DNA from 4 places in the Shewanella sp. JNE2 genome. Region 4 is predicted to be linked to each of the others. Evidence: predicted binding sites of a transcription regulator. Region 4 holds the regulator's gene; each other region holds the start of a gene.

Region 1 (7,415 bases), 1.9 Mb from region 4:
CTGCCAAAAATCCCAAGAATCAGAAACGATACTGACAATGCCGCTAGGATAAATATCTTCAATCAAACGTCGGAACGTCTCTAATTCATTCTCCATACCACCCGCGCACATCACACTGTGCTCCGTTGCGGCCACACTGCCACCAACGAGTTCCTTATCACTGTCTGCAAGATAATATTGTTCAAGAAAATCAATCGCAGGAATGGTATCTGTGCCCGTAAAACTGAGTAAATGGGCGGCGCCGCTCATAACAGCAGCCTCTGCACCATACATGCCACGGAAACTAAAATCGTGACCCTGCCAATCAACAAAAGCGATGTCACCATCGGTTTCTAACGCATAAGTCTCAAATATTTTGCGGTATTGCAGCGCGGTAGTGGCGCTGGTACACATACCCCACACATTAGCGGAAAGGATGGTTTCGAGATAATTAGTCAACCAAAAGAACCGCTCATCGGTATTGTACAAAATCAAGCAAGGCACTTTTAATGGATACACTGAGCCTTCAGGTAATGCCATGATTTTAATTGGTAAATAGCCTAAATCATGCAACTCCTCAATATGCTGAGTGCCGACATTATTCGGCCCGAGATAGTTATTGATACGGCGGGAGAATTGGCGAATGACCTGCTCTTTAGGTTGTTGAAAGAAATCACGGTTCCAACTGTCGATCAAGAAATGCTTGATAAAATATTGCAAGCCAAAAAACACCATTTGGTCAGTATAACCACGACGGGATTTACGGGCGGTTAAGTTACTAAAAATCACTTGAGTATTATCGGGATATTGACGACGGTGGTCGACTTTATAGCCATCAATGGCGGTAACGGGATTCAAGTACATAATATTTTCCTTAATGATTCATATAACTCAAAACAGCATGGCAATGGCAGAACTTGCTCAAAATATGTGCAGGGACACCTAAACTATCGGTACAAAATAATCTGTCTATGCCCGCCTCGCGCAGTGCCAACTCGCTGGCCTTATCTTCATAATGTGACACGATCAAAATGACGCTTTGGGCCCCCTTTTGCTTTAATTTGATAGCAAGTTCAATAAAGGTTCTGCCACCTGCGCAAATATCGTCAACGATTAAGCAGGTTTTACCCGACAAGTCATCACAGAACACTTCGGTAGCGATAATATGGCCATTGACCACATCACGATGTTTATCGGCCCTGATCACAGGCATTCCCTGTAACGCTTTAGCTAAGCCGAATACTTTTTTATTCGCCCCCGCATCGGGCGAGACTAACACTAGCTCCCCCGTTAATTGGGCTGCGATCGCGGCAACAAAACTGTGGTTATCTACTACCCGAACTCGGTCTAACAATGCGGCGGTGACATCGCTGTGAGGGTCAAAAACGCTGACAGAAGCATATTGCTGCTGATTAATCAGGCTAGCATAGACTTTTACCGACAAGGCCTCACCGGCATTACACACCCTATCTTGGCGAGCGCCAGGCATATAAGGCAGTAACAGATCGATTTGCTCTGTACCGCTGCGACGCAGTGCATCAGTTAACAACAAGAGCTGCATGATGGAATGATCGCCCCGATAACTGAAAAAGATTGTTACTCGTTTAGCAGGAGTAACAAGTATTTGAACATGGTTTTCCCCCGCACCAAATTGAAATAAACGGTAGTGAGCCTCATCGCTAGCTGCGGGTAACCGATAAAAATCGGCTTGCGAACATTGAGCGTGAGAAGCATCTTGAGACGTTTGAATACGTTGAGACATAGTAACCTCCTGTCTGTGGCAAGATTGCCGAAATTGACGGCGCCCTTGTTGTCTACATGAATAATAGTGTCTTAAAGACATTATTGTGTAAAGTTGATTTTTAGACTATTTCAGACGGAGCAACCTGAAATGTTATGCTTAAATGGCATATAGTGTCTTTTGGACACTATTAGTGGGAAAGACAACTAAGAAGCTACAATATTGGTATCGAGTAATACAAGAACCGGAGACATTAAGGCAAAATTAGTAATTAAACAGCCTTTACTGATTCAAAGTCACCATGAATAAGGCATAAGCAGTCGCCGTTACTCATATTGAGCAAGGCGAATATCTTGCTTAAATCCACATTCACTGTGATCAACATTCTAAATTTCTTAAGAAGCGATACGATGCGGTATTGGGTTTCAAGCGGTATAAATTAGCAGGACGACCCCGTTCGGTGCGCTTTAATCCCGTATCGATCAATAAATCAGCCTGTTCAACCCGCCGACGAAAAGATTTACCTTGGATAGGCTTACCCAGTAGAACCTCATGTACATGCTGCAATTCTGGCAAGGTAAAAGGTTCAGACAGTGCAAATCCTGGCACTAAAGAATATAAGGCTTTTTGTGTTAAGCGTTCCCGCGCTTGCTCGATTAACTGCAGATGATCAAACGCCAAGGGCATCTGCAACACATCCGCTAATGGCCACCACTTAACATCACTCACTGAATCAATCTGGATTTGGCAGGCTTGATAACTCATCAAGGCGGTATAACATACAGTCACAGACCAGCCTCTTATATCACGACTACTATTACCCACAGTGCATAGCTGCTCAATATAAGGTGGCACTACTGCGGTTTTCTCATGCAGTTTACGTAATACAGTTTGCTCAAGGGATTGATCGCAATTTTCATCGATAAAACCACCAGGTAATCCCCATAAACCTAAAAATGGATGATTTGAGCGTTGTACTAGGAGTACTTTAAGTTGCTGATCGTGATAGGTAAACAATACAGCATCCACTGTCAGTAGCTGAGCTTTAAAAACCTTAGGATCGTAATTGGCGAGATATTCCGCTTCAGTCATTGATATTCCCCATCGTTCCAAATCATCAGCTTAACTTAGCATTACACAGCTTCAAACATATTATGTCTTAGCGTCACTAAGTCAATGATCAGAGGCGCAGGATGAGCCACTTCGCCCAAATTTACGCTGATAACGTGGCAACATGGTATCGTTCCCGAGTAAGCCACCTTGGTGAATATACATCACTGGACGAGAGCCTCCGCCTTGTAAATATTCCTCAAGCACAATAAAACCTAAGGGATCGTAGAGTAATTCAAACTGCACGCCTGAGGCGCAGACCCGCTGCCACATGGCATAAAATTCCGGATAAAGTTTACCAAAATGATATTTCTTGCCGACATTAACAATCTGTGGATGCTCACTGGTATTGGAATTAAGTAAGGAAAATTGCAAGCGCAAATAATCATCGCCACCGACAACGGCACAAGTCACGACGCGAATATCCGTTTGCTGACGGATAAAATACTGATTTAAAAATAACGCAGTCGTTCCAGTCCCCGAAGGTAAAAACACCGTTAAATCAACCAATCTATTCGCCTTCGCAAACTGTATTACCTCTTGCGCCAATCTATTCACCCCATATTCGGCGTAAGCACAGCGACCACCCTCTGGGATAAAAAGCGCCGTCGGCTCATTCACGAGTACTTGAGCCTCGATATAATCTTGGCAACTCAGTCGCACGTCGCCCACTTGCACAGTAGGCTCAGGACTAGCATTAAGATTTGACAAAACGTGAGGTTCAGATTGCGGCTGAGTGCACGCCTGCTTTTGTGCTATTAACACACTTAAATCGATAATATTGGCGCCATTCGCTAAAGCGGCAGCGTAATTGCCCGTAGGATGTTTAACCACTTGACTGGCAATATGATCTACATAAAAATCACACTGCCAACCTTTCATCTTCGCTAATGTTGACAATGAATACAGTGAGTTAGCCAATGGCGAGCCGTGACCTATCACCTTGCTGATGCCTGCAAACTCATGATCTAAAAAATAGCCGAATTTGCGAGCTTTATTGCCACTAAACGCCGGATGCAGTAAATCATCACGTTTTAGGAAAATGTCTCTGCCAGCAAAGGCAAACGTATCAACAGGGGAATTTGCAAACATCAAGCGACTCAAGCAATTAAATTCTCTGGCTTTTAAACCAGTTAAGGGAATAGTGAGTGTAACTCCAACTTTCCTGTTACGCCCTTAAGAAATTATCAATTTGGCGAAAAACTAGTGAAAATGACACATGAATCTCGAATGCATAAATTTAACCAATTGATTATTAATAATTTAAATAATTGGCATAGTTATCGCTTAGACATTGACATAAATTCAATTTATCGAAGCTAACGATAAAGGCTAACAGGGTAAACATAAGGAGTTTTCAATGGCTGTATTACGCTTAATATTCAACATAGCTTGGTTTGTTCTCGGCGGATTTGTGATGGGACTCGCTTGGTGGCTCGCAGGTATCCTGTGTTTTATCAGTATCATTGGTATTCCCTTCGGCCGCGCCTGTTTTGTTATCGGCGAAATGACCTTTTGGCCCTTCGGCCAAGAACAAATGAACCGTCGCCACTTAACTGGGCGTGAAGACTTGGGCACAGGTGCATTAGGCATGGTAGGAAATATCATTTGGTTCTTACTGTTTGGGATCTGGTTAGCCATAGGGCATTTGGTCCACGCCTTAGCCTGTTTTGTGACGATTATCGGTATTCCCTTTGGGATACAGCATCTTAAGTTGGCTTTACTCAGCCTCACACCAATAGGCCAAACTATCGTCGCCAAAGCCTAAACTCAATGAGTCAAGCTGCATCCATTACACTGGCAGCACCGTATTATCAGGTGTCTGTCAGTTGGATTTTTCATAAACACTTTTTGACAATGTGTTATTCAATCGCCACTACTTCATCTAACCAGACTCTAGCTCGATCCCGCTCATTCATAGCAAAAATCTTAACCGGGCAAGGCAACATAAACGCTAAAGCATTTACCATTGCATCGAGCTTTTCCATATCAGCAATCATCACTACACGGGAAAAATCGCTTAAATGAAATAAGCTGAGCATGGCATCATCCCAAAGGGCCCCCACCGATATCCCTTCAAACTCAGGGCTAAACTCATACCACAATCGTATTGTGGCATGATCTTGAAGTTTTGCTTCAATTGAAGGTAATAGTTGGGATTCAATATCGAGATGATTAATCCACCCAGACGCAATAACAGTAATAATATTGTCGGCATCGCTAGAAGAAATTGTCAGCATGTCTCACCTTTTCAATACACCCAACATCCCATTTTCAGCATCAACTAAAAACTCATAAATATGGGATATAGTTGCACAGAAAACAAAAGAAACTAACCCTTTTGTTTTCTCTATCGAAATAAAAAGCAATTTATGCCTGTAACTGAAACATGCTCAGAACTAATTAAACAACCACATCATGCAAATAAGTTTGGGCCCATGCAATTGCTTGACCGCGGCTTGAAACCCCGATCTTACGGAACACTCTATACAAATGAGTTTTTATGGTACTTTCACTAACAAATAACTGATTTGCAATGTCTAAGTTTGTGCTGCCAGAGAGTAAGGCCTGTAATACTTCGCGCTCACGGATGGTTAGCGGTTCAGTATCCTCAAATAAGCCAAAATCATCATTGACGCCATTAATCAGTTGCATTGGAATGACCCTATGCCCTCTTAGGATATTGGAGAGCCCTAAACTGATTTCAGCTATACCAGCATCAAGATAAAATACCCCCGCAGTTGTCGCCGATTGTGTTAAAAAACGCGCATCAACTTGCTTTGGAAATTGGATATAAACCACTCGAACACTAGGGTGCTCACGCGCAAGTGATCGCTGAAATTGATAGGCTTTTTGTAGATCAACTGTCGCTAAGTCAATCACGACCATAGAGGCTTGGTTATCTTTGATGTGCTCAAGCATTACATCGGGATTAACTGGTGAAAGTTTAACCAAAAACTCCTGTGGCCAACGCCCTGCAAGTAATTCCACTAATATTTGCGATCGTGACACTACAATCCAATGTAAAATTTTGAACATCCTGCCCACTCCCTGTCTAGTTAACGATTATTCACTTTGAGATAAAGTCTCTCAATACGACTTCAACATCCGTCGAATAGACTTCCAAGTCTATTACTTGCCACGATATTAGCACTAGATAAAACAGAATCAAAAGACTTACGAGAAAAACATTTACCGTACAAAAACCAATATATGTAGGTTTTATTTTTAACATTCTCAAGAAGTAAACTGAATTCAAACTTAAAATAATTTTGCCCAGCTAAGATATGAACGTAATATCAAGACAATACCATTATAAATACTTTCAATATGAAACGATTACATCAACATGACTGACTTTATAACATGTAATATTTAGCTTACACTAAATGGTATACAGCCCTTTTTCTATCTCACGGTTTCAATATTCCATTGATACAATTAGCGCACTGCTAATGTTACCCTTTCCTAAAATGTACTTATTACAGTGTTTAAAATTGAAGTTTCCACAACATTAATATGATTAATACGAAGAAAAGATATAATTGTATTATGTTTGTTAAGATACCAATACGAGACAATGGTATGTACTAGCGGTAACTCACTTATGCTTAAGCCCAAGTTTAAAATTGAATTAACAATCACAAAAATTTAACACAATTCACTCGCTGGGCTTTAACTCGAGATTTGCTAAAAATTATCATCATAAAAAATGCCAGCAAATTGCTGGCATTTTTTGATATAGAACTGATGGCTAACACCAACAGAGCTCGGGTCTATTTTTTCAAAACAGATCCAGATGTACGACCATCATCATGGCAGCTCTCACAAGTAGGTTTTTCACCTACATTCATATCATGTACTTTGTGACAATCTGCACACACTAAACTGCCATCATGCGGTTTATGAACTGCGTCCATCTCAGCAAGAGATCCGTGGCAGCTTTGACACTGTTCAAATTCAAAAGCACCATCAGCGGAAGGTGAACCATCCTTATGGCAACTCTCACATCCACCCGATTCGGCGTGAAAATCTGATAGTTTTTGACCTGCAGCAAATGCGGTTGGCGACAGCGCTAGCGCTGCGAGACTTGCCCCGAAAAGTGCACTTAATAGTTTTTTGCTCACAATAGTATCCTCCAATGGCGATTGTCAGTGGAAGTTCTTGTCAGGGTGACTTCCATCTCGCAACCAAAAATAAATAGCACGACTCGATCTAACTTAGCTAAGGATTAACTAATAAGCAACCCCATTCTAAGTAGCCCACTTTAGCAATATACTCAGGAGTAAAATGTGCGCTGCATCATGTAACCACATGCTTATATAAGAGTTTTACATTTTTAAAACTAGAAATTCACATAACTAGAATTACCTAGCGCGATAATGTGTAATCACCTTGAGTACGCGTACAGCTTGAGTTGCTTGATGTTGTCATAAAGAAGTCCTCTTTATGTCAACGTATTTCAGGACGGGACAGAATGGCAATAAAAAGGAGACCTTATGGTCTCCTTTTTATCACTCTTTACTATATTAGCGGGCTTGTAAAGCCGCAATACGCTTCTCTAATGGTGGATGACTCATCATCA
Region 2 (7,415 bases), 2.2 Mb from region 4:
CAATTATATGCAGGCATCAGAACAAGTGGTCTCACAGAATGGTATTTTATATAGGCAATCAAGTTCAGGCATGAATGAGGTTCGTGTGTTGGGAGATGGAAAATGAGACATTACCTTTTACTCGTTGCAACACTTTTATTTAGTGGCTGTGTGACAAAAGACAGATATGTACAGTGGGAAGATGTGCCTCCACCCAGTTTTCCCAAATTAACAGCCATAGGCTATGCGCCATTAGCGACACAGCCTGCTAAGGAACAATCTCAAAAAGTGTTAATGGCGATGCAAGCGTCAAAAATAGTGGCTTATCGTGAATTGGCGGAACAAGTTTATGGTCAAAAGATCACGGCGAATAGCAGTGTGAGTGATTGGATGTTAACGGATGACAATGTAAAGGCTTCAGTATCTGGCGTTATTCGCGGGGCTAAAGTGGTAAAAAGCTATCCCGCTGGTGAGCATTATGTTACTGAGTTAGAACTTGATTTTTCTCAAGTTTGGGCTCTTTATCAACAACAAAACCGTCCACAAAAAGTTAAAGAAGTCACGTATTTTTAGGCATGTCATACCCAAATATTGATTTCACTTTGGCAAATTTTTGCGTCTAAAATACTAACGCTTTTGGAGCTTTTGATCGCGAAGCAAAAAGCGGAGTTATGCTACTCAAATGAGGAGTTGCGTGCATGAAGGTAAGTGCATATCAGCTAAACTTTTTAGCTGGATCTCTGTTGTGATTGAGCGTTTGTGTTGAAAAGATCCTGTGGGAAAAGTTTTGTCCTATATCACCGTAAAACGTCAATCTTTCGTATCAATCCCTTTCTTATAAACACATTGACCGCGCATTTGCGCGGTTTTTTAGGTTATTGATTTTGCAGGCGATTATTTTGCGAGAGAGAGACTAGCTGAAATAGAGATTAAGCTTTTAAATCATTACCTAAACTTGAGATTGTTGAGGTTTTACCTTTATCGTTATAGGTCAAGCTAGTGGCGTTACGACTTGCTTGTAGAGCTTGAGCAAAGCGATTTAAACTCGCTAAATTCATGTCGATTAAACTGGCATTTTGCTCATTTAGCTCTTTGCATTCGACCAATGCCAGCTTAACTTCTGCCATTTTATGGCTAAGGTGAGGTTGCTGCGTGAGCTGAGATTGGTCGCTATGGTTGGCCAGCAATTCATCATTGGCTTTAAGTGTTTTGAGGCATTGTGATTTTTCATTTGCGAGTGACAACAGCAAATCGGCGTTTTGGTCAACCAAAGCGCCTTTTTCTTTGAGTATAATTTGCTTTAGAACAGCCAAATGGGCGTGTTGCTGATCAACCAGTTTAGCTACTTCTGTCATAGTTACTCTTTATTAAGATCACTTAATTCGGCTTCAAAACTAGCAATATTGGCGGCCAGTTTTTCGGGATCAATTTTATATCGACCTTCGGCAATGGCTTGTTTAATTTCAGCCACTTTCTTTTGGTCAACTTCGGGTAGACTCGCCATTTTAGTCTGAGCTCCTTGTAGCTGCTGAGCTTGAGCCGTAATGACTACAGAGTCGCCTTTTTGCGATGGAGTCGATTTTGTCGCTACTTGAGCAGATTGTTCACTGCTGACTTTAGTTGCGCCAGAACGGGTTTGAGACGTCGTTCCGGTGTTTAGTTTGCTTATATCAATTGCCATTTTAGGCTCCAGCGTCGTGTATACGGGATTGCTTAACTGGTATCGGCAGCTTACAGAAAAGCTTTAGATTATTTTACATTCTAACTTCGACTTCGCCAATGCCTATGACTATTGCATCTAGTTGTTTGTTTGAACTGCTATTTTTAACTCTAATTTGCTCACCAATATTTCCATCTTGTAAGGCCTCTCCTGCTGTTTTTAACATAAATGAAGGAGATCGTACATAAATAGAGATTGCGTCATTCTTACACACAAAACACAGGTTGTTGGCAAAAATAGGAGATTCCTTTGCAATTCGACGTTTTACGCGTGTGCCTTCGAGTTGACTTGGGTCGTCAAATTGTTGTCCGCGTAAACTATTTTGTTCAATATATCTTACTTCAATTTGGCTAGCATTGATTCTATCGCCAGGTGCCAGAATTTCTGTAGTAACCACGACAGGAAATAAAATATCGACTCTAACTGAGATAAATATTTGCCAAGGGTAGGCAAGTTCAGGAGTATGACAACTGACTTTAATCGTATTATTGCGACTAATGTCGCGATCACTCGCCATTTCAACTTTTATCGGTGATGTGCACTGGGATGGTAACATGCGAGCGTCAATATTCTGAGGTGTTATGTCTACTTTAGCCTTTGCCGGTATGGAAATCTTTTCATTAATAAGGGCTTTAGCTAATTCGGATATCGCCGATATGGTGGGGGCAACAGGCTCTGTACTCGCAGTCGCGGGTAACAGTAGGGTGAAAAAACTCAAAAAACAGACTAAATTTACTTTCATAATGAAGAGACTAGCTTGTAATGCCAGAATGCACCTATACTTTTATCAAGTGAGAAGCTGATAACCAAAATCAACAGAAATATCCATGTCAGAAGATTGACTCAGTTTCAACTATGTTTATCGATAGTAAGACGTAAGCAATTTATATGCCTATACTCATACGAGTCTTAGGGTCGTACATAAACAGAACAACAAGGCAGAGTTATGTCGAGTATTCTTGATTCAGTCAACAAACGAACTCAGCTCGTTGGCCAAAACCGTTTAGAGCTTTTGCTATTTAAGTTAAATGGTCGTCAGCGATTCGGGATAAACGTGTTTAAGGTGAAAGAGGTACTGCAGTGTCCGCCGCTGACGACTTTGCCTAAACTTAACGCCAATGTGAAGGGGGTTGCACATATTCGAGGTACAACAATTTCAGTTATTGACCTCAGTGCGGCGACTGGTGGTCGTCCCTTAACGAGTACTGAAAATTGCTTCATTATTATTTCTGAATATAACCGAAGTGTGCAGGGCTTTTTAGTCAGTTCTGTTGAGCGAATTATTAACATGAACTGGGAGGCTATAATGCCTCCTCCTCAAGGTGCCGGTCGTTATTCTTATCTTACAGCGGTGACTGAAATTGAGGGGGAATTGGTTGAGATTTTAGATGTAGAAAAAATCTTAGATGAAATCTCACCGGTAAAAACGGCGATTAGTGAAGAACTCAATGAGCAACTAACCATCGACCGTACGCAGCATTACCATATTATGGTTATCGATGATTCCGCTGTCGCACGTAAGCAAATCATTCGCTCCTTAGAGTCCTTAAATTTGCAGATAGATACGGCGAAAGATGGTCGTGAGGCCCTCGATAAGTTAAAGGCTATTGCCAGTGAAATGGATAATGTTGCAGATGAAATTCCATTAATTATCTCTGACATTGAAATGCCTGAAATGGATGGTTATACCTTAACGGCTGAAATCCGCGATGATCCAAAGCTTAAACATATTAAAGTTGTGTTGCATACATCACTCAGTGGGGTGTTTAACCAAGCTATGGTGCAAAAAGTAGGGGCTAATGATTTTATTGCAAAGTTTAACCCAGATGAATTAGCAGCAGCAGTGAACAAGCATTTAAGTTTATAAATGATAGCGTTGGGGGTTAGTGCCGAGTTGAGCTTTGCGCTATAATCAGCCCCTTATAACATTTTAGTTTTGCACTGTTTTTGGTGCTCGCTAGCGATAGGATCTAGGACGTGAATGTGCCAAATAAGTCACTTGCTGAAGCTGAGTATAATCAATTTAGGTTGTTCCTAGAGCAACATAGCGGCATCGTACTGGGTGAAAATAAGCAATATCTAGTACGTAGCCGTCTTGCCCCTTTGATGGGGAAATATAATCTGCCATCATTATCTGATGTGGTTAAGCACTCGATGAAACCGACAGAGCGAGCTCTGAGGGCTGAGGTTATCGATGCAATGACGACAAATGAAACGTTATGGTTTCGTGATCGTTACCCATTTGAATTGCTAAATAATGTTTTACTTCCAGAGTACAGCCGCTTAGGTCGTCCATTGAAAATTTGGTCTGCAGCTTGCTCATCTGGGCAAGAGCCTTACTCATTGGCGATGACCATTTTGGAATATCAGCAGAAAAAACCGGGTGCCCTTGCTGGCGGTGCAACAATTCAAGCAACAGATTTATCTCCCTCAATGCTAGAGCGTTGTAAAAATGCTGAATATGACAGCTTAGCTTTAGCAAGGGGCTTATCGGATGAGCGTAAGCGTCAGTTTTTTGATGCATTACCTTCTGGCAATATGAAGCTGAAGGATAATGTTAAGCGACTCGTTAACTTTAGAGCTCATAACCTGCTTGAAAGTTATACTTTGCTAGGTAAATTTGACATTATTTTTTGCCGTAACGTGCTAATTTACTTTGCGCCAGAGGCAAAAGCCAAAATTTTGCGGCAATTTGCTGCCGCTCTTAATCCAAAAGGGATTTTGTTTTTAGGGGCTTCAGAATCGATTGCAGGCTTAACCGATGAGTTTGATATGGTGCGTTGTAATCCTGGGATTTATTATCAGAAAAAGACTTAACTAGCTTATTTAATTGAAAATTACCGACTTATGTCGGTAATTTTTTGCCGCTATTTTTACCTGCCACCACTGTTTACCACTATTATCTTCTTTTTGGCACATGAATTGCTTTATTCCTGCGAGTGACACTATGGAGGCAATTTTATGGCGATCAATTTCGATAATGCATTGGGTGTGCATCAATACACTTTAGGCATACGTGCTGAACGGGCTGAAGTGATTTCAAGTAATATCGCAAATGCCGATACGCCACATTATAAAGCCCGTGATGTCGATTTCTCTGCTGCGATGCAAGCCGCTCGTAGCCAACAGCAACAGCGTAATCATCTCGATATCACAGATCATGAACGGCACTTTGGTTTAGCGGAATTAACGGGCCAATATGTTAAATTTCGTGTTCCAAATCAACCTGATACTGGTGATGGTAATACTGTTGATATTCAACAGGAACAATCTGCCTTTATGCAAAATGCCCTCGAATATCAAATGTCACTGGGGTTTTTGGATAGTAAGTTTAGTGGCATGAAAAAAGCACTAAGAGGTGATTAATCATGAGTTTATTTAGCATTTTTGATGTCGCTGGCTCTGGAATGTCAGCACAATCGGTAAGGCTTAACACTACGGCCAGTAATATTGCAAATGCTGACTCAGTTTCAAGCAGTATCGATAAAACTTACCGTTCTCGTCATCCTATTTTTGAAGCTGAAATGGCTAAAGCACAGAGCCAACAGCAAACCTCTCAAGGGGTAACGGTAAGGGGGATAGTAGAAAGTGATAAACCCTTACTCAAAGAGTATTCACCAGATCATCCTATGGCGGATGCCGATGGCTTTATTTATAAACCGAATGTAAATGTCATGGAAGAAATGGCAGATATGATTTCTGCCTCTCGCTCATATCAAATGAATGTTCAAGTCGCTGAAGCCGCAAAATCAATGCTGCAACAAACACTTGGGATGGGTAAATAACATGGGTTATTTAGGAGGTAAGCTGTGAGCCTCATTAATCAAGTTAATCAAGCGTCAACGCAAACGACTCAAACTAAGAGTCAATCAGGTGCTGTAACAACGAACTCGACAACGGGAAATCCTTTTTTGGATAGTCTTCGTTTACCAACAGAGTCAATCGTGCCTGAAGCGAAAAGTCAGCAGTTGACACAAGAAGATTTTTTCTCGTTATTAAGTCAACAATTATCCATGCAAGATCCATTTAAGCCTGTGGATAATGACCAGATGATTGCTCAAATGGCTTCTTTCTCTACGGTAGATGGCATCTCTAAGCTTAATAAAGAAATTGTTAATCTAAATAGCGTAATGACATCGAGCCAAGCGTTACAAGCATCGGGGCTTGTCGGACGAAAAGTGCTACTTCCCACTGATACTGGATACGTTTCTAGTGAAAATCCTTCGATGAAAGGGGTGATTAGTACAACGGAAAAAATTCCAGTGATCAATGTGCGGGTTGAGGATGAAAAAGGACAAGTGATTACCACATTTAATGTTGATGGTAGTAAAGGCGGTAATATCGACGTCAATTGGGATGGATTAGATAAGAATGGTCAGCCTGTTGTCACAGGTAACTATTCGATTAAAGCCAGTGGGTTAGTTGACGGTAAATCCCAACAGTTAGCTGTATCCACCTATGCACATGTCAGTAGCGTTTCTTTAGGTACCGCAAGTACTGGTGCAATTTTAAACCTACGTGGTGGTATGGCCTTTAAACTTTCTGATGTGTTGTCAGTGTCCGAAACTTAATATTGCCAGTATCTAAAATGGACGCTACTCGTCCACAATTGAATTGAGTCAAATGTAGAGGTGAATTATGTCGTTTAACATTGCATTGAGTGGCATTTCGGCGGCGCAGAAAGATTTAAATACGACTGCGAACAACATTGCTAACGCAAATACTATTGGTTTTAAAGAGTCACGTGCCGAATTTGCGGATGTGTACGCTAATTCAATTTTCTCTAATTCTAAAACGGCCGTTGGTGGCGGTGTTGCAACGAGTCAAGTGGCTCAGCAATTCCATCAAGGAAGTTTACAGTTAACGAATAACTCTCTGGATTTGGCGATTAAAGGTGGTGGTTTTTTTGTCACATCTTCAGAGCTTGGCACATTAGATTTTTCCTATACTCGGGCTGGTGCATTTAAAGTTGATGCGAGTAACTATATGGTTGACTCATCTGGTAACTACTTGCAAACCTTTCCCGTTGATAAAGAAGGGAACTCAACGTCTGTCAGTTTAACGACTGCTAAACCTGTTCAAATCCCCGATACCGCAGGTAGCCCAGTAAAGACTGAGAATGTCAGTTTTCAGATGAATTTAAATGCTAAAGAGGGGTCACTCGATCCCGCTGCGTTCGATCCGACAGATCCTAAAACGTATACCAGTGTCACCTCAATGACGATTTATGACTCATTGGGTGAGCCACATATCATGACCACTTATTTTGTTAAGCCCACTAATGGGGCGCACAACGGCGAAAACAATTGGGTCGCTTACTATGCTGTTGATGGTAAACAAGTTGATGTCGCTGGCGCTGCTGGTACTTACCAAACTGATACAGATGGTGATGGGGTTCCTGACTCAACCGGTACAGCGGAAACGGCTGGTGGATGGCGTGGATCGGTATTGAAGTTTAACTCTGTCGGGGTTTATACGGGAAGTGATCCAGCCATCGTAACCACAGAAACACTTGGTGTTGGTGGTGCTGGTGTTCTAGGCCCAGGTGCGGATGGCACTCAAAGTTTGACAGTAAAATTTAATGCACCGACCCAGTATTCGGCTCCCTTTGCTGCCACTGAATTGACCCAAGATGGTACGACTGTGGGCCGTTTAACCAATGTTGAAATTGGTGCTGATGGTTTAATCACCGCTAGCTACTCAAATGGTTCGACCG
Region 3 (7,415 bases), 1.2 Mb from region 4:
ACAACGTAAAGGATTCCGCTTTATCTTGATCCACTGCACTTGTCACTTTAGTCGTCACATTAGGATTTGTTCCCATATGACGAGTTGAAAGAAGATCAGAGATCATCTAAAGCTCCACTCACTTGCGTTAATTGATAGGCGGCTAAGCCCGATTGTTGTTCCCTAAAACGGCTCATCTCAACGGCTAATTCATCACGCGCCAAAATCAGCTCCTGTAGTACTTGGGCATGTACACGTTTTAGCGCCTCACGGGCTAACTTCTGCTCGGTATCACGGGCCTCACCCGCTTGTTGCAGTGCTTTAATCAAAGCGATATTCACTTTTTGGACGTTAGTCCAATCCTGAGCATCGGCATATTGACGTAAAGCATGCCCAAAACGCGCCCACTGCTTAATTGAGATTTGTCCACCCTTCTCTGACATTCGTAATCACCTGAGTAATAGGAACCAAGGCTTCAGCACTGTTTTCAACACTGGCACTGACAAGCTGACGGCTACAAAAGTCATAGAGGCGGTGTAGGCTGATAGCAACCTCACCACCGTTCTCAAGATCGAGCATTGAGTCCAATCCATGAACGATATTGAGGCATTTATGAATACTCATGCCTTTAGCTTCAAACCGTTGATATTCCATATGGCCTGCAGCACGCTCTAGCTCTTCCAATAACCCATCAAGCAACATACGCACCATATCATGGGGCGTTGCAGCAGCAACTTGTGCATCTAAAGCGGTTTGCTTGTAGGCATTAAATGGATCGTACTCATTTAACATTTATAACAACTTCCTATGAAAACAACTGACTAGCAGAATTAAATTGGTTAATGGTAGATTCCATCGCCGTAAACTGAGCCAAATAAATTTGGTATTTTTGATTCATTTGATAATCATGGCGCGCCATGCTGTCATTCACGCTTTTGATCTGTTTATTTAGTGCTTCCTGCTTTTGATCGATATAGCCATTAAACTGGGTAAAAGGTTTTAGGGTCTTTTCGATACTTTTGACATAGCTGTCTGGGCCCGTAAACATGGCTTGTACTTTTTCAGGATCACTTTTAAAACTATCGGTCAGCTTAGCATCGTCAATTTTCAGTTTTCCATCACGACCTATCTCGATCCCGATATCAGACAAACGCATCCCATTAGCAGCCGTTGCAAAAACCGAATCACGTAATCGAGACTGGAGTAAGCGGATAGAGGTATCCCCTTTCAACACACCAATTTGTGCTTCACTTACTGCGGTGGTTTTATCTTCCTTATCTTTATCGGAAGTACCTGAATCAGAAGTTTTAACCCCCATAGAACGGGTTAATTGATTAATTTGCGTCATTAAGGAGTTAAATGAATCGACAAAATCCTTAACCGCTTTCTTATTCGCTTCAAAATCGTCTGTAACTTTAATCATGCTGCTTTCACCAGCCGCATGTACCTTAACTAATTCGAGGCTAACGCCATCAACCACATTTTCTAAGTAGTTACTGCTACTGGTAATATTGATACCATTTAATGTGAGTTCAGCATCTTGTGCCACGCGACGTTCTGTCATGCCCCAGTCTGCGCCATTAAACTCGACCTTCATTTGATTCGCGACGCCCGATTCCTTTGAAGACAGCATAAACTCGATTTGATTACCCGTGCGCACCAGTGACGCTTGCACACCAGGATTACCCGCTTGTTTATTGATCAGATCCCGTAACTGGGACACAGAAATAGCCGCACCGCCATTAACCGTTGCTAAATCAATTTCCATACGCTTAGTCGGATCGCTACCGACTTGAATACTGATCACGCCCGATGTTGGTAACAACTCGTTTTCTGAGGAATAGGCTTTAGTCAACTGATGGGCTTGTGCAAGTTTATGTACACTCAGGTCATAGTTACCCTTTGGCGCATCGGATTTAACTGTCGCTGTCGCATTTTCGCCCGTCACAGTGGCAATTTTACTTTTCGCCGCATCGCCACCCAGTTCACTTAGCTTGGTGGCCATTTTCTTCATATTATTTTCGAGCAGCGTATAGGCATCTAACTGTGTTTTGCTTGCTGTTAGTTTGCCTTTGTAAAGCGTATCTTTACTGGCGCGATCTGCACCTATCAGTTGTTGAGCAAATTGTGCCGCATTCATACCTGAAATCATAACTACCTCCAACAAATTGAAAAGCAAAACACATGCCAAGGTAAACGCTTTGTTTTTTAAGCAGATTAAATAGATTTGATCGCTAAAAATAACAACTCACTTCCGTAGCTCAGTGTCAAACGGAAAGCCTACTTCCACTACTGAATCTGAAACAGCGATTGCGACACCATTGCATTGGCATATTTGGATGGCTTAAATAATAAAAATGCCAGTCAGCTTAGCTCACTGGCATTAACGCTAAATCTGCAACCTTAGGTTAAGCCAAGTAAAATAAGGCTAACGTAGATTGAGCTAGATTAACGCAGTAGACCCATCACTAAGCCAGTATTTTGGTTAGCAGAAGACAGTACTGTAGTACCTGCTTGAACCAGCAGTTGGTTACGCGTCATATTGGCAGATTCAACCGCAAAATCAGCATCCATAATACGGCCAGCAGCCGCTTTGGTGTTTTCAGTGACGCTAGCTAAGTTAGCTGCTGTATGGCCAAGACGGTTAATATTGGCACCTAAAGTTGAACGTTTAGTGCCAACTGCAGAAATAAAATCATCCACTAACTTAATTGCATCATTGGCGGCGCCTTCTAAATCGCCAGCTTTAAGAGCAGTAATATCTGCCGTAAGCGCTGTAAGTTTAACGTTCAGAACTTCATCTTTACCTGCACCTATCTGGAAAGTTACATCTGTAAGCTTGGTAAAAAGGTCATTACCTGCATAAGTCGTTTTGGTAGCAATACGCTCGATCTCATCATTTAGCTCTTGAAACTCATCATTTAGTGCAGTTAAATCAGCAGCAGAGTTAACACCGTTAGAGGCTTGAGTCGCCAATTCTTTTTGACGATTGGCAATAGTCGTTAACTCTTCTAACGCACCATCAGCAGTTTGCAGCATAGAGGTCGCATCTGAAATATTGCGTGAGGCAGTTTCCATGCCTTTCACGTTTGCATTCATACGGTTAGCAATTTGCAAACCCGCTGCATCATCTGATGCACTGTTGATACGTAAACCTGTTGATAAACGCTCCATCGCGTTAGTCAGTAGGTTATTGCTTTTGTTTACAGCGCCCTGTGCAACGATTGAAGCGTAATTAGTGTGAACACCTAACATATAAGCTCTCCTAGAAAAACAGTTATCTTGGCTATGCCAGAATCTCGGTATAGCTGCATAACTAACTAAGGCGACAACAACAGCGCAAAACTAAAACTTATTTAAAAATAGATGGGATCACCTCTATAAAAACAGACTTAAATGGCATGCACCAAACACCATAAAAAAATGCCAGTAAGCTAAGCTCACTGGCATTAAAACGAAAACGGACTGGCTTAACTGTAATTAGCGCAGTAGGCCCATTACTAAACCCGTATTCTGGTTAGCTGAAGACAGTACTGTTGTGCCCGCCTGAACTAATAATTGATTACGTGTCATATTGGCAGATTCAACTGCGAAATCGGCATCCATAATGCGGCCGGCAGCGGCTTTGGTATTTTCAGTTACGCTGGCAAGGTTAGCCGCAGTATGGCCAAGACGGTTAATGTTGGCACCTAAGGTTGAACGGGCAGTACCAACTTTAGATAAGAAAGTATCTACAGCACCAATAGCGGTATTTGCGCCAGTAGTTAAATCACCGGTAACAGTTTTATCAATTGCGGCTAATTTAACATCCATTGTTTCTGATGTCCCAGCACCAATTTGGAATTTAACTCCAGTACCCTTTACTAGCACACCATCTGTAGCTTCAAATAGTTTATTACCCGCATACGTTGTATTGTCAATAATACGGGTGATTTCTGAGTTCAACTCTTTAAACTCATCATTCAATGCTTTCAAATCATCAGTTGAGTTAACACCATTAGAGGCTTGAGTAGCCAATTCTTTCTGGCGATTGGCAATGGTCGTTAATTCTTCTAACGCACCATCAGCGGTTTGTAGCATAGAGGTCGCATCGGAAATATTACGTGACGCTGTTTCCATACCCTTCACGTTAGCGCTCATGCGGTTTGCAATTTGCAAACCCGCAGCATCATCAGCTGCGCTATTGATACGTAAACCCGTCGACAAACGCTCCATGGCATTAGTCAGTAGGTTATTGCTTTTGTTAACAGCACCCTGCGCAACGATTGAAGCGTAATTAGTATGAACACCTAACATATGTAGTTCTCCAGAAAATAACGATTGTTTTGGTTAGGCCTGAGTTCAGGCATAACTATTTAAGGCGACAGTAAAAACAAATAACTAAAACCTATGTTCAAAAACACCTGCATTTACAATCAAAAATTAGGGTTAGATGAAATACACTAAACGCCATAAAAAATGCCAGCAAGCTAAGCTCACTGGCATTAAAACTAAACTGACTGGCTTTACTCGAATTAGCGCAGTAACCCCATGACTAAACCCGTATTTTGATTAGCTGAAGACAGTACAGTTGTACCTGCTTGAACTAATAACTGATTACGCGTCATATTGGCAGATTCAACCGCAAAATCGGCATCCATAATACGGCCTGCGGCGGCTTTAGTATTTTCAGTCACACTGGCAAGGTTAGCTGCAGTATGTCCAAGGCGGTTAATGTTAGCACCTAAGGTAGAGCGGGCCGTGCCCACTTCTTTAATATATGTATCAACGGCTGTTATTGCCGCTGTCGCATTCGCCGCTGAAGTTAGATCACCACCAACATCCGCTGGTTTTGCAATTAAAACATCTAAGGTTTCAGTAGTACCAGCACCAATTTGGAATTTAACACCAGTACCAGTACTTAATGTGGCGAATAAATCATTACCCGCATAGGTAGTCTTGCCCATGATACGAGTTGACTCTTTAATCAACGCCTGAAACTCATCATCCAATGCTTTCAAATCAGCTGTCGAGTTCACACCGTTCGCCGCTTGAGTGGCCAATTCTTTTTGGCGGTTAGCAATGGTCGTCAACTCTTCTAACGCACCATCAGCAGTTTGCAGCATAGAGGTCGCATCGGAGATATTACGTGAAGCCGTTTCCATACCTTTCACGTTAGCACTCATACGGTTAGCAATTTGCAAACCCGCAGCATCATCAGATGCGCTATTGATACGTAAACCCGTCGATAAACGCTCCATGGCGTTAGTCAATAGGTTATTACTTTTGTTAACAGCACCTTGTGCAACAATTGAAGCGTAATTAGTATGAACGCCTAGCATATGTAGTTCTCCAGAAAATAACGAGCATTTGGGTTAGACCTGAGTTCAGGGATAACTAACTAAAGCGACCGCACAAGCGCTTAACTAAAACCGATTTAAAAATAGAGTACATGAACACTGTAAAAATCAGACTGAAATTGCATGCTCAAAACGCCATAAAAAATGCCAGCAAGCTAAACTCACTGGCATTAAAACGAAACTGACTGACTTAACTGGAATTAGCGTAGTAACCCCATGACTAAACCCGTATTTTGGTTAGCTGAAGATAGTACCGTTGTACCTGCTTGAACTAATAATTGGTTGCGGGTCATATTGGCAGATTCAACCGCGAAATCGGCATCCATAATACGGCCAGCAGCGGCTTTAGTATTTTCAGTCACGCTAGCTAAGTTAGCTGAGGTATGACCTAAACGGTTAATGTTTGCACCTAAGGTAGAACGGGCAGTACCTACTGCCTTAATATACGCATCAACATCGGTTATTGCTTGAGTTGATTTAGCCGTATCTTTTAAATCGCCAGCAACTGCAGTAGGCTTAGCACTGGTTACAGTTAACGTTTCTGTAGTGCCTGCACCAATTTGAAACTGGACTCCCCCCTCCAACTTAGTAAATAAATCATTACCTGCATAAGTTGTATTAGTCATGATACGAGCCGACTCTTTAATCAACTCTTGGAATTCAGCATCAAGTGCTAACCTATCAGCATCAGAGTTCACACCGTTCGCCGCTTGGGTCGCCAATTCTTTCTGACGGTTGGCAATAATAGTTAATTCTTCTAACGCGCCATCAGCAGTTTGCAGCATAGAGGTCGCATCAGAAATATTACGTGAGGCAGTTTCCATACCTTTCACGTTTGCACTCATACGGTTAGCAATTTGCAGACCCGCTGCATCATCTGATGCACTGTTGATACGTAAACCCGTCGACAAACGCTCCATCGCGTTAGTCAGTAGGTTATTGCTTTTGTTAACAGCACCCTGCGCAACGATTGAAGCGTAATTAGTATGAACACCTAACATAGTAGTTCTCCAGAAAATAACGATTGTTTTGATTAGGCCTGAATCCAGGCATAACTCATTAAAGCGACATAAATAACGCATCACTAAAACGCTATCGGTTATTTTTATGATCTAAATTAGGTGAGGTTCAAAAACTAGATTAACAGTGCACTAACCTGCTCACGGTTGGTATTTCCCTGCGCCATTAAAGATGTCACTTGATAGGAAAAAGGATAGGGTTGCATAAATTTATGCAAATGCTGGAGTTCAACCTTAGGCTGACTGGATGCGGTCAATTGCTTAACCTTTGCGAGTAATAAGCGATGGGAAGCGTTAATTTCCTCTATTTGTAATGTCACTTTTTTCTCAACCTTAGCGATTTTAGCTAAGGTGATTTTTAACTTTTCAGTATTATCAAAATGCCATTCACGGGGATCTTGCCAACTAAATATCTCTTCAAGTGGAATATTTCTTGGCTCACCAGCAGGGAGTCTTTGGCCCTCACCGACCATTAAAATCCCACCGCAAAGCTTTGTCCAAGTGTCATCCTGCACCATAAATACAGTGTCATGGGGGGATGAACGATCAATACCAATCCCGATCGAAGCTAATACGGGCCCTATTATCTCTTGTAGCGCTAGGCGATTTTTATTTGCTGGTAAAAGCAAATGCAATGTTTGCTTTTCAGTAAATAGCGTTATGCGTTCATCGCGGTTCTTAGGCGAGGTGAGATCCACCCGCCTAAACTTAAAAAGATGCAAAGCGGCAGGCTGGGATACTGAAATCAAATTGAGATGATGATCGAGTAAACGCTTGCCTTGGTAGTGAGGTTTTATTTCAATAAGTTGACGCCTCACTTCTTCAGCTCTGTTTAAGGTATCCTCAATAATCGTATTCTTATTAAACAGGCAGGTTTGTAACTGCTTATTAAGCTGTCCCATTAACTGCTTAGCTAAGATTAAGCTCTGTAATACAACTTGCGAAGCACTAATATTATGCTGCTCTTGAGTCACTTTAGCCCAGCGCCCATAGGCTTCTAACCTATGTTTAGGGATAGGCCGCGCCTTAGGGATGCTGCGCGGTGAAGCCGATATTGGTGCAACATATTGAGACGTTA
Region 4 (7,415 bases):
ATGCGCAAATAGCATCAAGCGCGAGTTCTGCATCTGGGCCCTCTGCAATTAGCTTGATGGTTTTCCCCATACCCGTTTCAAGCATCAAAAGACCAAGCACACTTGCCGCTGAGGCTTGTTTATCGCCTTGTATTAACGTTATTGTTGCATCAAACTCAGAGGCTAACACCACCAATTTTGTGGCGGCGCGGGCGTGTAAACCGAGCTTATTACAGATGGTAATCTGACGTTCAAGCTTTGGCATGATCTAGCTCTCGATGGCGTACATTGACCTTATGTTTACCATTACTAAATCGCTTCGCTAATTGTTCTGCCACATAAACCGATCTGTGCTGTCCACCTGTGCAACCAATCGCAATGGTTAAATAACTGCGATTATTACGCTCAAGGTGTGGTAACCAGGTTTCTAGTAAGTTTTCTATCTGCCAAATGAACTTGTTTACCAGGGGCTGGCGATTCAAAAACTCAGCCACAGGTTCATCTAGGCCTGTCAGTGGACGCAATGCTAACTCCCAATGGGGGTTAGGTAAAAAGCGCACATCGAACATAAAGTCGGCTTCTGTAGGCATGCCATTTTTAAAGCCAAAGGACTCAAAGTAGATGACTAATTCTTTATCAACGCTACCAAGAAGAATTTGTCTGACTTGATCGCTTAAATCATAGATATTTAAATTTGAAGTATCTATGTAGTGATCTACCAGTTTGGACATAGGTTCGAGCAGTTTGCCTTCAAGTTTAATGGCTTCTTGTAGGGATACTCGACTTTTAGATAACGGGTGCAGGCGGCGCGTTTCACTGTAGCGTTTAAGTAACACTTTATCGCTTGAATTGAGGAAGAAGCTGGTAATCTCCGTCCCTGCTGGCAGGTTAGAAAGCTGCTGAACCAGCACTTTATCTTGCTCTGGCATATTACGAACATCGACACTAATGGCGACAAGATCGTTACTGCCTTTGAGTTGCTCAAGCAAACTGCCTATTAGTGGCAAGGGAAGGTTATCGACACAGTAATAGCCGAGATCTTCAAGCACCCTAAGTGCGACAGATTTGCCTGAGCCAGAGCGGCCTGACACTATGACCAGTTTCATCCAGTGATTACCTGATAGAGTTCCGTTTCATCATGCGTCTTACGCAGTTGTTTTAATATTTGTTTATCACTTAGCTTTTCTGCCATGCACGACAACGTGCTTAGGTGCTGTTGGCATTGATCCGCCGGCACAAGCAGTGCAAACAAAATATCAACAGGTTGCTTATCGATAGCGTCAAAAGCTATCGGTTCCTCACATTTTACGAGTATTGCAATGGGTTGTGTAATATCGGTTAATCGACCATGTGGAATGGCGATACCGTTACCTATACCTGTGCTCCCCATCTTTTCGCGCGCCACAAGGCTTTCGAAGATCTCTTGAGATGAGAGGGTGGGGTACTGGGCAGCGGCTAAGTCACTGATGAGTTCCAGTACCTTTTTTTTACTGCCCGGAGTGGCGCAGGTAGTGCACTCCGGCCTCAGTATGGTACAAAGTTCCATTATTAGTGTTTTGTTAACTTCTCTTTGTGTTTAATAACCTGACGATCAAGTTTATCGATCAGGACGTCTATGGCAGCATACATGTCAGTATGCTCTGAAGTTGCAAAAACTTCACCACCGGTGAGGTTGATTCGCGCTTCGGCAATCTGTTGCATTTTCTCAACATTGAGCACAACGTGCACATTATGGATCTGTTCGAAATGGCGTTCAAGTTTTGAAAATTTTTCCTCTACATATGCCCGTAACGATTCAGTAATCTCGATATGGTGTCCAATGAGCTTTATTTGCATAGAAACGTCCTCCGATATCCATAGTAGGCTATAAACTTTTACGCTGATTGGAAGGGGGAATAAGCATTGCTTCTCGATACTTCGCAATGGTTCTGCGCGCAACATTTATTCCCTGTTCTGCCAGAAGTTGTGCCATCTTGCTGTCGCTTAATGGTTTTTTCTGGTTTTCCGCGGCAACCAGTTTTTTAATAAAGGCTCTGATTGCTGTGGATGAGCACTCACCGCCATCGTCAGTCCCGACATGGCTTGAGAAGAAGTATTTTAGTTCAAAAAGTCCCTTAGGGGTATGTATGTATTTTTGAGTTGTGACCCGTGAGATGGTGGACTCATGCATTTCAACCGCTTCGGCTATATCGTTAAGTACCATAGGTTTCATAGCTTCTTCACCGTACTCAAAGAAGCCTTGTTGGTATTGAACGATACAATTGGCCACTTTGAGTAAGGTGTCGTTACGACTTTCTAAGCTCTTGATAAACCATTTGGCTTCCTGCAGATGGCCACGAATAAATTGGCTGTCTGCTTGGCTTTTTGTGCTGCGAGCCATGGCGGCATATTGCTGGTTTACATTGATTTTGGGCATGCAATCTGGGTTGAGTTCTACCACCCAACGGCCATTTTTCTTCGATACCGACACATCTGGGATCACATATTCTTCATCCATCGGTGTGATCAACAAACCTGGGCGAGGGTTCAGCGTTTGTATCAGTGCGATACCATCCCGAAGTTCATCTTCTTTCAGTTTGGTTTTACGCATTAACAGCCTAAAATCGCGAGCAGCGATCAGATCTAAATGATCTTTGATCAACATGCGGGCATTTTCGAGATGTGGTGTGTCCGGCGAAAAATGGGATAGCTGGATCAGTAAACATTCGCTGAGATCTCTTGCTGCAACACCAACAGGATCAAAGTGTTGGATACGTTTAAGTACAGCTTCGACTTCGTCTAACTCAATCTCATGATTTCCCATCGCTTCGAGAATATCTTCAGTACTTTGGGTGAGATAGCCCTGATCATCAATGGCATCAATAATGGCAGTGGCAATGGCAAGATCGGTTTCAGAGAAGGGGGTGAGGTTTTTTTGCCATTCTAAATGTTCATGCAGGCCCTCGCTGGTTTCCCCCTGAAAGGGCATATCGTCTTCTCTACTGCCACCCGAACCTGAGTTGGGTGAGGCGGTAAATACTTCATCCCAAGTGGTATCCATGGGCAGTTCATCTGGCATAGATTCTTTGGTCAAGGATTCTGCGGTATCAACAGTGGAGCTATCTTGTTCGGGGGGCAGTGGGCTTGATTCGCTGAAATCGGTGTCTGATAAATTCTGGTTGCGTTCTGTAGGTGCGTCAAATTGCTCATCTTCCAGCTCAAGAAGAGGATTAGAGTCTAAGGCTTGCTGGATCTCTTGTTGTAATTCCAATGACGAGAGCTGCAACAGACGAATCGCCTGTTGTAACTGTGGCGTCATGGTTAACTGTTGGCCCAGTTTGAGCTGGAGTGACGCTTTCATGTTACCGCTGATCCCTACGTTATTATTTTTGAATGAGGCCGCTTGTTATCAGTGAGTGGAGTCTAGTCGCGATAATTTTAGGCTATAGACTCCGCTGGAGTAACTATAGCCTGAATTGTTCACCTAAGTACACAGCCCTAACTTGCTGATTGTCTAAGATCTCTGCAGGAGTTCCCTCGGCAATCAGGTTTCCATGACTTACTATGTAGGCATGTTCACATACGTCTAATGTTTCTCGGACATTGTGGTCTGTGATAAGTACGCCTAAGCCACGACTCTTAAGTTGTTCGATAATTTTTTTGATATCGATGACGGAAATCGGATCAACGCCCGCAAAAGGCTCGTCGAGTAGAATAAACTTTGGATTGGCCGCGAGGGCGCGGGCAATTTCAACTCGGCGACGTTCACCCCCCGAAAGGGACATACCTTGGCTATCGCGAATATGGGTAATATGGAACTCTTCGAGTAGGTGTTCCAGTTCTTCTTCGCGTTCTTCGTCTTTTAGCTCTTTACGGGTTTGTAATACCGCCATGATATTGTCGTGAACGGTCAGCTTACGGAAGATACTGGCTTCTTGTGGTAAGTAACCAATTCCTTTGCGGGCGCGAAGATGCATAGGGTCTGCAGTTAAATCATCATTGTCGATAAAAATATGGCCTTTATCGCTTTTTACTAACCCAACCACCATGTAAAAGGTCGTGGTTTTACCTGCACCATTTGGGCCGAGTAAGCCAACAATTTGGCCGGTTTTGACTGTCAGACTGACGTCTTTAACAACTTGGCGGTTTTTGTAGCTCTTCGCGAGATTTTGTGCTCTTAGGGTGATTTGGGTCATTGAGAATCCTGCTCTTTCACAGGTTTATCTGCGGGTGTTTGGGTTTTGAGATCATCCTGATAGTTTTCAGGTTGGATGATAGTGATCACGCGATCATCACCACTCCCTGTGCTTTCTGCGATCAGTTTTTGTTGAATGATGTTGTAACGAATGAGGTTACCTGTCACTTGACTGCCCGCTTGATCGAGGGAGGCCGAACCTGTCAGTGTTAATGTTCTTGTCGCCATTTCATAGCGAATTTCTTTAGCACTGGCGGAAGCAGGGCGACCATCATCTAATATTTGGGTGTAAGTCGCGGGGTTGCCCGTTGCAACTAAGATTTTGCTGGTTTCACCATCGGCAGAAAAGGCGCGAAGCTGGGCCGCTTGGATTTTGATTGAACCCTGTGTGACTTCTACTGGGCCAAAGAAGATGATTTGGTTGTTTTTGATATCTGCGGTTTGGCTAACGGCTTTAATTTTAACTTCTTGCTGCAGATCTGCGACTTTTGCATAAACGCTCATGCTCATTATCAGCATTAAGCTGGCAAGTAATATCTTATTTTGCTTCATAGGTTCCTACTACCTGACTGGTCAATTGGACTTCCTGCGCGTTCAGGTCCGCATAAAGGCCTTGCCCTTGGATATTAAAATCTTTCCCTGTGACGTAAATGATACGGTCAGAGGTCATTATCATAGTGTTTAGATCAAGTTCTAAAAAACTAGTCGATAAGGTTTGTATCGGCTCTTCAGGGCTAATGGCATCGATAATAACATTATTTTCTAATACAACCTTGCCTGTTTCTTTGTTGAGTTGTCCTTGATCCGCTCTGATCTGCCATTGTGCTTTGCCTTGGTCAGGATAAACAAGATATACAGGTTGAGTGAAATAGGTTTGGCTTTTTAGTTCATAGTGTTCCATGTGCTTGGCGGTGACACGGCTATTCACTTGACCTTGTTCATTAAATTCAATGCTACGCAGATCTTCAATAATGTAATCGGGACTATCTTGGTTATTCAAGCTGCTGTCTGTTTCGTTACCCCGCTTTTGTTGTACTTGCCAGTAGAGAATGAGGGCAGTACCAAAAAAGGCAATGATAGCGAGGGTCACACGACTCATATACTCATCCCGTGGGCCGAAGTGAACTTATTTTGGCTTAACAGCAGTAAATCGGTTAATTCCCGTAGCGCGCCATGTCCGCCGTTGAGGTTGGTGACAAAGTGTGCCTGTTGGCGGACATAGGGATGACCATCGGCGACACATACTGCTAAACCTACCGCGCTCATCACCGGAAGATCGACAATATCATCCCCGATGTAAGCCACTTCTTCTGGGATGACATTATAGTGTGATAGTAGGGCTTGATAAGGCTCGAATTTATTATCAACACCTTGATAAATATCTGTAATGCCTAGGGCAGTCATACGATTGGCAACAATCTTAGATTGGCGACCTGTAATAACTGCCATGTTAAAACCGCTGGTCAGTAGCGAGCGAACACCATAACCATCACGGGTATGAAATGCCTTAAGTTCTTCACCTGCATTACTTAAATAAATGCGCCCGTCAGAAAATACGCCATCAACATCACAGATAAGCAGTTTTATTTTTTGTGCTCTTTGCCAAACATCATCGCTGATAGGGCCGTAAAATCCTTGCTGTGGCATTAAATAACTCCTGCTTTAACCAAATCGAGCATATTAAGTGCTCCGATAGGATGGTGATCTTTGTTTATCACGATTAAACCATTAATATTTTTACTATCCATAACTTGTAGTGCTTGAGCCGCAAGTGCGCTATCGGTAATTGTGATGCAATTGCGAGTCATCACATCGGCAATTGGCGTTGTACGTAGATTCACTTCTGCATCAATCACCCGACGTAAATCGCCATCGGTGAAAATGCCCACTAATTTATGCTGCTCATCAATAACCGCCGTCATACCTAAGCCTTTTTTGGATATTTCATAGAGGGCTTCGGTGATACAAATATCGTGATTGACAAGTGGTAACTCGTTACCGCTGTGCATAACATCGCGGACTCTTAGTAGCAATTTTCGGCCCAGTGCGCCACCTGGATGCGACATGGCAAAATCTTCGCGAGTAAAGCCTTTGGCTTGTAGTAGCGCAATAGCGATTGCATCACCCATCACGAGGGTTGCCGTTGTGCTGGAGGTGGGTGCAAGCCCAAGCGGGCAGGCCTCTTCTGGCACTTCTATACATAAATGGATTTTGGCCAGACGCGCCATCGTTGAATCGGGTTTACCTGTCATCGCAATCACGGGGATAGCTTTTCGTTGAATGACGGGCATTAAGGCCAAGATTTCACTGGATTCTCCCGAGTTTGATATTGCGAGAATAATATCATTGTCTGAGAGCACACCAAGGTCCCCGTGGCTCGCTTCTCCGGGATGCACAAAAAATGCCGGAGTACCAGTGCTTGCCAGTGTCGCTGAAATCTTATTGCCGATATGGCCTGATTTACCCATTCCCATAACAATAACTTTGCCAGAGCAGTTAAGGATTAACTCGCAAGCCTGTACAAATTCAATAGAATCAACATATTGATAAAGATTATCGAGGGCTAACTTTTCAATGTCGATAACTTTGCTGCCCCATTGGCGCAATTGTGATTGGTCTACCATGTCTATCTCTCTTCTTGCATTGTCTTTGTCGCCCCATGGATGGGATTGGAATAGCACAATTTGGTACGCGATAAAGATGATAAATAAAAGGGCATCCTGCCAAGGTTATGTCGTTTTCTATGCTACTTTGTCATGGCCTTTATTTTTAGATTCGGTTTTGCGCCACGTTTGTCAATATTGCTCATTTTGCCTGTATGACGGCCATTTACCGCCCACCAAGGGTAAATCACTAGGCTAATGAAGCAGAATAGCGTGTTTAGTGCTTGAATGTCTTGAGCAATATCATCGTCTTTATCGTTTATTTTAATGGTTTTATGTGAGAGGGCAGCACGCTTGCTCGCTATCTCTTTTAAATATGAGCAGTTAAGCTAGGGTTGTTTAACCGTCATTCTAACCTTGTGCAGTTATGATTTAGCAATCAATCAAAATAATTCGATCATTTAATTAACTCACCACCAAACTCTGTGTAACAGTTTTCGCTGGAAATAAAAACTTAGCGCGCATTTTCGCTGGAAATAGGGCAAATTGAAAGTATCGCGGGGCGATAGTGTCGATTCTGTTGTAGGTTAAAGCGCAATTACGTACAATTTACGGCTCTTCGATTGGTCTGTCTAAAACTCAGATCACCTCTTTTTCAA

The links. The regulator sigma-54, encoded in region 4, starts transcription at its own class of promoters, with help from an activator protein. The targets are predictions, from matches to a motif close to GTTGGCACGNNNNTNGNNT.
Region 1: the regulator sigma-54 is predicted to act here: its motif matches at 4,101-4,119, upstream of MZ182_RS11690 (YccF domain-containing protein).
Region 2: the regulator sigma-54 is predicted to act here: its motif matches at 2,577-2,595, upstream of flgA (flagellar basal body P-ring formation chaperone FlgA).
Region 3: the regulator sigma-54 is predicted to act here: its motif matches at 2,153-2,171, upstream of fliD (flagellar filament capping protein FliD).

What each region holds. Positions count from the first base shown of each region.
Region 1 is NZ_CP096169.1:2,608,004-2,615,418, forward strand. Features, by position in the region: gene MZ182_RS11670 (nicotinate phosphoribosyltransferase) at 1-843, opposite strand, end outside; gene prs (ribose-phosphate diphosphokinase) at 854-1,741, opposite strand; gene MZ182_RS11680 (NrtR DNA-binding winged helix domain-containing protein) at 2,099-2,812, opposite strand; gene MZ182_RS11685 (pyridoxal-phosphate dependent enzyme) at 2,894-3,922, opposite strand; gene MZ182_RS11690 (YccF domain-containing protein) at 4,191-4,598, shown strand; gene MZ182_RS11695 (STAS/SEC14 domain-containing protein) at 4,693-5,070, opposite strand; gene MZ182_RS11700 (LuxR C-terminal-related transcriptional regulator) at 5,234-5,869, opposite strand; gene cctA (tetraheme c-type cytochrome CctA) at 6,607-6,957, opposite strand; gene htpX (protease HtpX) at 7,360-7,415, opposite strand, start outside.
Region 2 is NZ_CP096169.1:3,064,472-3,071,886, reverse strand. Features, by position in the region: gene MZ182_RS13730 (FlgO family outer membrane protein) at 1-106, shown strand, start outside; gene MZ182_RS13725 (LPP20 family lipoprotein) at 103-552, shown strand; gene MZ182_RS13720 (flagella synthesis protein FlgN) at 909-1,334, opposite strand; gene flgM (flagellar biosynthesis anti-sigma factor FlgM) at 1,337-1,660, opposite strand; gene flgA (flagellar basal body P-ring formation chaperone FlgA) at 1,734-2,441, opposite strand; gene MZ182_RS13705 (chemotaxis protein CheV) at 2,646-3,566, shown strand; gene MZ182_RS13700 (CheR family methyltransferase) at 3,677-4,516, shown strand; gene flgB (flagellar basal body rod protein FlgB) at 4,661-5,065, shown strand; gene flgC (flagellar basal body rod protein FlgC) at 5,068-5,484, shown strand; gene flgD (flagellar hook assembly protein FlgD) at 5,509-6,270, shown strand; gene flgE (flagellar hook protein FlgE) at 6,338-7,415, shown strand, end outside.
Region 3 is NZ_CP096169.1:4,132,800-4,140,214, forward strand. Features, by position in the region: gene MZ182_RS18365 (flagellar hook-length control protein FliK) at 1-106, opposite strand, end outside; gene MZ182_RS18370 (hypothetical protein) at 96-422, opposite strand; gene fliS (flagellar export chaperone FliS) at 391-771, opposite strand; gene fliD (flagellar filament capping protein FliD) at 785-2,131, opposite strand; gene MZ182_RS18385 (flagellin) at 2,428-3,234, opposite strand; gene MZ182_RS18390 (flagellin) at 3,460-4,275, opposite strand; gene MZ182_RS18395 (flagellin) at 4,494-5,300, opposite strand; gene MZ182_RS18400 (flagellin) at 5,519-6,319, opposite strand; gene MZ182_RS18405 (hypothetical protein) at 6,454-7,415, opposite strand, start outside.
Region 4 is NZ_CP096169.1:724,156-731,570, forward strand. Features, by position in the region: gene MZ182_RS03255 (HPr family phosphocarrier protein) at 1-244, opposite strand, end outside; gene rapZ (RNase adapter RapZ) at 231-1,085, opposite strand; gene ptsN (PTS IIA-like nitrogen regulatory protein PtsN) at 1,082-1,525, opposite strand; gene hpf (ribosome hibernation promoting factor) at 1,528-1,815, opposite strand; gene MZ182_RS03275 (RNA polymerase factor sigma-54) at 1,844-3,319, opposite strand; gene lptB (LPS export ABC transporter ATP-binding protein) at 3,423-4,154, opposite strand; gene lptA (lipopolysaccharide transport periplasmic protein LptA) at 4,151-4,705, opposite strand; gene lptC (LPS export ABC transporter periplasmic protein LptC) at 4,692-5,252, opposite strand; gene kdsC (3-deoxy-manno-octulosonate-8-phosphatase KdsC) at 5,249-5,800, opposite strand; gene MZ182_RS03300 (KpsF/GutQ family sugar-phosphate isomerase) at 5,800-6,777, opposite strand.